2 regions of the Escherichia sp. MAL-1 genome follow, and region 1 is predicted to be linked to the other one. Evidence: predicted binding sites of a transcription regulator. Region 1 holds the regulator's gene; the other holds the start of a gene.

The links. The regulator ArgR, encoded in region 1, controls arginine synthesis, uptake and breakdown. The targets are predictions, from matches to a motif close to ANTGAATAAAAATACANT.
Region 2: the regulator ArgR is predicted to act here: its motif matches at 2,366-2,383, upstream of argC (N-acetyl-gamma-glutamyl-phosphate reductase).

What each region holds. Positions count from the first base shown of each region.
Region 1 covers NZ_CM129609.1:498,654-502,869, forward strand. The annotation lists gene aaeB (p-hydroxybenzoic acid efflux pump subunit AaeB) at 1-848, shown strand, start outside; gene ACU8XX_RS02430 (barstar family protein) at 940-1,212, shown strand; gene yhcN (peroxide/acid stress response protein YhcN) at 1,268-1,531, opposite strand; gene argR (transcriptional regulator ArgR) at 1,896-2,366, opposite strand; gene mdh (malate dehydrogenase) at 2,801-3,739, shown strand; gene degS (outer membrane-stress sensor serine endopeptidase DegS) at 3,801-4,216, opposite strand, start outside.
Region 2 covers NZ_CM129609.1:4,673,109-4,677,324, reverse strand. The annotation lists gene ppc (phosphoenolpyruvate carboxylase) at 1-815, opposite strand, end outside; gene argE (acetylornithine deacetylase) at 1,167-2,318, opposite strand; gene argC (N-acetyl-gamma-glutamyl-phosphate reductase) at 2,472-3,476, shown strand; gene argB (acetylglutamate kinase) at 3,484-4,216, shown strand, end outside.

The DNA of each region.
Region 1 (4,216 bases):
GGACGGGCTGGACTTCCGGTAGTGGTGCAATGGTGATGATTGCGGTCGTGACGTCACTGGCAATGCGTTTGCCGAATCCACGCATGGTGGCGATCGACTTTATCTACGGGACGCTGGCCGCGCTGCCGTTAGGGCTGCTCTACTTTTTGGTGATTATCCCTAATACCCAACAGAGCATGTTGCTGCTGTGTATTAGCCTGGCAGTGCTGGGATTCTTCCTCGGTATAGAAGTACAGAAACGGCGACTGGGCTCGATGGGGGCACTGGCCAGCACCATAAATATTATCGTGCTGGATAACCCGATGACTTTCCATTTCAGTCAGTTTCTCGACAGCGCATTAGGGCAAATCGTCGGCTGTGTGCTCGCGTTCACCGTTATTTTGCTGGTGCGGGATAAATCGCGCGACAGGACTGGACGTGTACTGCTTAATCAGTTTGTTTCTGCCGCTGTTTCCGCGATGACTACCAATGTGGCACGTCGTAAAGAGAACCACCTCCCGGCACTTTATCAGCAGCTGTTTTTGCTGATGAATAAGTTCCCAGGGGATTTGCCGAAATTTCGCCTGGCGCTGACGATGATTATCGCCCACCAGCGCCTGCGTGATGCGCCGATCCCGGTTAACGAGGATTTATCGGCGTTTCACCGACAAATGCGCCGCACAGCAGACCATGTGATATCTGCCCGTAGCGATGATAAACGTCGTCGGTACTTTGGTCAGTTGCTGGAAGAACTGGAAATCTACCAGGAAAAGCTACGCATCTGGCAAGCTCCACCGCAGGTGACGGAACCGGTTCATCGGCTGGCGGGGATGCTCCATAAGTATCAACATGCGTTGACCGATAGTTAAGTCAAAACCGACGCCAAAAGCGTCGGTTTTTTCATGGCTATACTTAGCGATGCACGGCAGAACTCGCCGCGAAACGTGACGGTGGCAACAGATGAATATTTATACCTTTGATTTTGATGAGATTGAGAGTCAGGAGGATTTTTATCGTGACTTTAGCCAAACCTTTGGTCTGGCGAAAGATAAGGTACGCGATCTCGACTCACTATGGGATGTGTTAATGAACGATGTCCTGCCGCTACCACTTGAGATTGAATTTGTTCATCTGGGAGAGAAAATGCGTCGCCGTTTTGGCGCGTTAATATTGCTGTTTGATGAGGCAGAGGAAGAGCTGGAAGGGCATTTGCGTTTTAATGTTCGTCATTAGCGCAAAAAAAAGCCCCCGAACCGGGGGCAATATCGTCGGACAAGACGATGAGGGTTTATTTGTACAGTTCAGCCGTAGCGTGCCAGGTGTCACCGCTACGAGCTTCAGTAATCTGGTAGGCCGTTGCGCCTTTCTCTTCCGCTTTTTTGTTCAGCATTTCACGCATATCCATTGGCGAAGACGCCACACCACTTACGGATACGGTCCCGATTGCTTCACGATTTTGTGCTTGTGCAGCATCAATGGAGTCGGCAGCGAATGCACCGAAAGAGAGAACAGAAAGTACGCTTAATGCAGCAACAGTGGTTTTGATTTTCATGATTTTTACCTCGACATAATCTTTTAGCTGGGCCTTTGTTTCGTGACCCATATCACAAAATCAAGTATACACTAATTATTGAGCTAATTAATACCGCGCTAACTGTTTCAGTTGATACTAAGTGTTAAAAATGTGAATTTTAATAACAAAAAAGAATTAAAAATACGGTTATTTATCGTTAATTCTAGTTTTTTCAATTAGATAATGAATTTTGCATAATGTGCTTTTTTTACCTTATGTATTCATTGTGTGAATGACATGTCGCAGTAAAACGCACTATTCGTTAAATTAATCGCAGGGGAAAGCAGGGGGTTGAGAGGGATAAGCAACATTTTCCCCGCCGCCAGAAGCGACGGGGCAGAGATTAAAGCTCCTGGTCGAACAGCTCTAAAATCGCTTCATACAGGTCTTTGACGGTGAAACCGTTAGCAGGGGTGGTAAAGATGGTGTCATCGCCAGCGATGGTGCCCAGAATACCTTCTGCTTTGCCCAGTGAGTCCAGCAGGCGAGCAATTAACTGCGCCGCGCCAGGGCTGGTATGAATCACGACAACTGCATCGTTGTAGTCGATATCCAGCACCAGATTTTTCAATGGACTGGAGGTGGTTGGTACACCCAGTTCAGCTGGCAGGCAGTAAACCATTTCCATTTTGGCATTGCGTGTACGTACAGCACCAAACTTGGTCAACATCCGCGAGACTTTAGACTGATTAATATTGTCAAAGCCTTGCTCCTGCAACGCGGCGACGATTTCGCCCTGGGAGCTAAATTTCTCTTCTTTAAGTAATGCTTTAAATGCTTTAACTAGTTCTTCTTGCTTAGCCGAGCTTCGCATAAGTCACCCGATATGGTGGTTGATACAACATTATTGTGCATACAGATGAATTTTTATGCAAACAGTCAGCCCTGAAGAAGGCTGAAATAATGTTATGAAAGAGCGGGATTTTATCAAATTTCGTTATTGAGAAACATGCCTGCGTCACGGCATGCAAATTCTGCTTAAAAGTAAATTAATTGTTATCAAATTGATGTTGTTTTGGCTGAACGGTAGGGTATATTGTCACCACCTGTTGGAATGTTGCGCTAATGCATAAGCGACTGTTAATTACGTAAGTTAGGTTCCTGATTACGGCAATTAAATGCATAAACGCTAAACTTGCGTGACTACACATTCTTGAGATGTGGTCATTGTAAACGGCAATTTTGTGGATTAAGGTCGCGGCAGCGGAGCAACATATCTTAGTTTATCAATATAATAAGGAGTTTAGGATGAAAGTCGCAGTCCTCGGCGCTGCTGGCGGTATTGGCCAGGCGCTTGCACTACTGTTAAAAACCCAACTGCCTTCAGGTTCAGAACTCTCTCTGTATGATATCGCTCCAGTGACTCCCGGTGTGGCTGTCGATCTGAGCCATATCCCTACTGCTGTGAAAATCAAAGGTTTTTCTGGTGAAGATGCGACTCCGGCGCTGGAAGGCGCAGATGTCGTTCTTATCTCTGCAGGTGTAGCGCGTAAACCGGGTATGGATCGTTCCGACCTGTTTAACGTTAACGCCGGCATCGTGAAAAACCTGGTACAGCAAGTTGCGAAAACCTGCCCGAAAGCGTGCATTGGTATTATCACTAACCCGGTTAACACCACAGTTGCGATTGCTGCTGAAGTGCTGAAAAAAGCCGGTGTTTATGACAAAAACAAACTGTTCGGCGTTACCACGCTGGATATCATTCGTTCCAACACCTTTGTTGCGGAACTGAAAGGCAAACAGCCAGGCGAAGTTGAAGTGCCGGTTATTGGCGGTCACTCTGGTGTTACCATTCTGCCGCTGCTGTCACAGGTTCCTGGCGTTAGTTTTACCGAGCAGGAAGTGGCTGATCTGACCAAACGTATCCAGAACGCGGGTACTGAGGTGGTTGAAGCGAAAGCCGGTGGCGGGTCTGCAACCCTGTCTATGGGCCAGGCAGCTGCACGTTTTGGTCTGTCTCTGGTTCGTGCACTGCAGGGCGAACAAGGCGTTGTCGAATGTGCCTACGTTGAAGGCGACGGTCAGTACGCCCGTTTCTTCTCTCAACCGCTGCTGCTGGGTAAAAACGGTGTAGAAGAGCGTAAATCTATCGGTACCCTGAGCGCATTTGAACAGAACGCGCTGGAAGGTATGCTGGATACGCTCAAGAAAGATATCGCCCTGGGCGAAGAGTTCGTTAATAAGTAATTGATTAGCGAATAATAAAAAACCGGAGCACAGACTCCGGTTTTTGTTTTGAGCACTCGACTTAATTGGTTGCCGGATATTCCTGAATGGTGACCTGCAGCGTTAACTGCTTATCATCACGCATCACTACAACCGGGATCACCGAACCAGGGCGAATTTCCGCCACCTGATCCATCGTCTCCAGAGCAGAGATGGCCGGTTTGTTATCCACCGAAATAATCAGATCGTTGACCTGAATACCCGCATTCGCCGCTGGGCCGTCAGGTGACACTTCATTAACCACGATCCCTTGCAGTTGATCTATACCACCGCTCTGCGCGTGCAGTGGTGCGATCTCGCGTCCGCCGATACCAATGTAGCCGCGGATCACGCGACCATCGCGGATCAGCTTATCCATAATTTTGGTTGCTAACTGGAAAGGAATCGCAAAGCCGATACCTTCCGGCGTTTCGCCATCGTTACTCTTATCAAACGACA
Region 2 (4,216 bases), 760 kb from region 1:
CGGCTGAGCAGCAGGACGTGGCGGGTGATATCGGCAGTGACGTTCGGGTTGCCGTCGCGGTCACCGCCCATCCACGAGGTAAAACGTACCGGAACAAATTCGACGGGCAGTTTGTAGCCGAGATTCTCTTCCAGTTGTTCGTTCAGTTCGCGCAGGTAATTCGGTACGCCTTGCCACAGGCTGTTTTCTACTACGGCAAAGCCCCATTTGGCTTCATCTACCGGGCTTGGACGCAGCTTACGGATTTCATCGGTATGCCATGACTGGGCGATCAACTGGCGCAGGCGACGCATCAGCTGGTTGTGTTCGTAGTCAGCGATATCTTTGTTATCGAGCTGTTTTAAACAGGCGTTCACTTCCACCATTTTGTGGATCAGTGTACGACGGGTAATTTCGGTTGGGTGAGCCGTGAGGACCAGTTCCAGCGACAGCGATTCCACTGCTTTTTTGATGGTGTCTTCGCTCAGTTCCGGCTGGTTTTTCAGTTTACGCAGGGTGCGGGCGATCACTTCCGGGTTGCTGGCAGCTTCGCCTTTCGGCGAAATGCTGTGGTATTGCTCGGCGGTGTTGGCCAGGTTCAGGAACTGACTAAACGCACGCGCAACGGGCAGCAGCTCGTCGTTCGACAAATTTTGTAAGGTGGTGAGCAACTCCTGGCGGTTAGCATCATTGCCAGCGCGTGAAGATTTCGACAACTTACGGATAGTTTCTACGCGTTCAAGAATGTGTTCTCCCAACGCATCCTTGATGGTTTCTCCCAGCACTTTGCCGAGCATACTGACATTACTACGCAATGCGGAATATTGTTCGTTCATATTACCCCAGACACCCCATCTTATCGTTTGATAGCCCTGTATCCTTCACGTCGCATTGGCGCGAATATGCTCGGGCTTTGCTTTTCGTCGTCTTTTATAAAGCCACGTAAAAGCGGTGACGTCAAATGCTGCGAAATCGCTTCAGCAAACGAATAAATAGCAGGAATTTACGTCATTAAATTCACGACGCTTTAAATAAGCGTAACTTATGGAAATGTTAAAAAATCGCCATACATAACACCAAAGGTGTAGGTCGGATAAGATGCGCAAGCATCGCATCCGACATTATTGCGGCACAGGAGTTTGGCAACGGTGCCGGATGCGGCGCGAGCGCCTTATCCGGCCTACGTTTTAATGCCAGCAAAAATGGTGAATTACCTGGATAATCAACTCACGGGTGGGTTTAATAAACCGCGTCTCCAGATATTCATCAGGCTGATGAGCTTGATTGATGGAACCCGGACCGAGCACCAGCGTCGGGCATAACGTTTGAATAAACGGCGCTTCGGTACAGTAATTCACCACTTCGGTTTTTGCTCCGAGCAATTTCTCAACCACTTCAACCAGTTGATGATTCGGTGGGCATTCATAGCCAGGGATCGGCGGATGCAGCTCGTCGACCGTCAGACGACCCGGCCAGCGTTCGCTCACCGGAGCCAATGCATCGTTGAGCAAACCATTAAGTTCATTGAGTGTCATGCCAGGCAGCGGACGAATATCCATATGCAACTCACAGCAAGCGCAAATACGGTTAGAAGCGTCGCCACCGTGAATATGCCCGAGGTTGAGCGTAGGGTATGGCACGGTAAACGCTTCGTAGTGATAACGTTCTTTCAGGTTATCGCGCAATTGCAAAATATGCCCGATGGCGTCGTGCATTAGTTCGATAGCGTTAACTCCGCGTGCTGGATCGCTGGAGTGCCCCGACTGGCCCTGAATACGGATGGCGTTAGAGATATGACCTTTATGTGCGCGTACCGGTTGTAGTGACGTCGGTTCGCCAATGATGGCGCAATCCGGGCGCAGGGCGGTAGTTTCGGCAAAATAACGCGCTCCGGCCATACTGGTTTCTTCATCAGCAGTCGCCAGAATGTAGAGCGGTTTTTTCAGTTTCGTGACGTCGACATCGCGTAGCGCATCAAGGATAAACGCAAAAAAGCCTTTCATGTCGGCGGTGCCTAAGCCGTAAAGCTTGCCGTCATGCTCCGTCAGTGTAAACGGATCGCGCGTCCAGCGACCGTCATCAAATGGCACCGTATCGGTATGCCCCGCCAGCAACAAGCCGCCAGCCCCCTGTCCGATACTTGCCAGCATATTGAATTTGTTGCGAGTTCCTGGAACAGGCTGCACTTCCACATTGAAGCCCAAATCTTTAAACCAGTCCGCCAGCAGAGTGATTAAATCTGCATTGCTTTGATCGAGTGCCTCTTCCGTGGCGCTTATTGAAGGTGTGGCAATCAGAGCGCGGTAAATCTCGATAAATGGCGGTAATTTGTTTTTCATTGTTGACACACCTCTGGTCATGATAGTATCAATATTCATGCAGTATTTATGAATAAAAATACACTAACGTTGAGCGTAATAAAACCCACCAGCCGTAAGGTGAATGTTTTACGTTTAACCTGGCAACCAGACATAAGAAGGTGAATAGCCCCGATGTTGAATACGCTGATTGTGGGTGCCAGCGGCTACGCTGGCGCAGAGCTAGTGACCTATGTAAATCGCCATCCGCATATGAACATAACCGCTTTGACTGTTTCAGCGCAAAGCAATGATGCGGGAAAGTTAATCTCCGATTTGCATCCGCAGCTAAAAGGCATCGTTGATCTGCCGTTGCAGCCGATGTCGGATATCAGCGAGTTTAGCCCAGGGGTGGACGTAGTGTTTCTCGCCACCGCCCATGAAGTTAGCCACGATTTAGCGCCGCAGTTTCTTGAAGCGGGCTGCGTGGTGTTCGACCTTTCCGGCGCGTTTCGTGTTAACGACGCCACCTTCTATGAAAAATATTACGGCTTTACCCATCAATACCCGGAACTGTTGGAACAGGCAGCCTACGGTCTGGCGGAGTGGTGCGGTAATAAATTAAAAGAAGCGAATTTGATTGCGGTGCCGGGCTGTTATCCGACGGCGGCACAGCTGGCGCTGAAACCGTTGATTGATGCCGATCTTCTTGACCTCAATCAGTGGCCGGTGATCAACGCCACCAGCGGCGTGAGCGGTGCAGGGCGTAAAGCGGCCATTTCAAACAGCTTTTGTGAAGTTAGCCTGCAACCGTATGGCGTCTTTACTCATCGCCATCAACCAGAGATCGCCACACACCTCGGTGCTGACGTTATCTTCACCCCACATCTGGGCAATTTCCCGCGCGGCATTCTCGAAACCATTACCTGCCGCCTGAAATCGGGTGTGACCCAGGCGCAAGTCGCGCAAGTGTTACAGCAGGCGTATGCCCATAAACCGCTGGTGCGGCTGTATGACAAAGGCGTTCCGGCGCTGAAAAATGTCGTTGGGCTGCCATTTTGCGATATCGGGTTTGCCGTTCAGGGCGAGCATCTGATTATTGTGGCGACCGAAGACAACTTACTGAAAGGCGCGGCGGCACAAGCGGTACAGTGCGCCAATATTCGTTTCGGCTATGCGGAAACGCAGTCTCTTATTTAAGGGTGCAATGATGAATCCATTAATTATCAAACTGGGCGGCGTACTGCTGGATAGTGAAGAGGCGCTGGAACGTCTGTTTAGCGCACTGGTGAATTATCGTGAGTCACATCAGCGTCCGCTGGTGATTGTGCACGGCGGCGGTTGCGTGGTGGATGAGCTGATGAAAGGGCTGAATCTGCCGGTGAAAAAGAAAAATGGCCTGCGGGTGACGCCTGCGGATCAGATAGACATTATCACCGGAGCACTGGCGGGAACGGCAAATAAAACCCTGTTGGCATGGGCGAAGAAACATCAGATTGCGGCCGTAGGTTTGTTTCTCGGTGACGGCGACAGCGTCAAAGTGACCCAGCTTGATGAAGAGTTAGGCCATGTTGGACTGGCGCAGCCAGGTTCGCCTAAGCTTATCAACTCCTTGCTGGAGAACGGTTATCTGCCGGTGGTCAGCTCCATTGGCGTAACAGACGAAGGGCAACTGATGAACGTCAATGCCGACCAGGCGGCAACGGCGCTGGCGGCAACGCTGGGCGCGGATCTGATTTTGCTCTCCGACGTCAGCGGCATTCTCGACGGCAAAGGGCAACGCATTGCCGAAATGACCGCCGCGAAAGCAGAACAACTGATTGAGCAGGGCATTATTACTGACGGCATGATAGTGAAAGTGAACGCGGCGCTGGATGCGGCCCGCACGCTGGGCCGTCCGGTAGATATCGCCTCCTGGCGTCATGCGGAGCAGCTTCCGG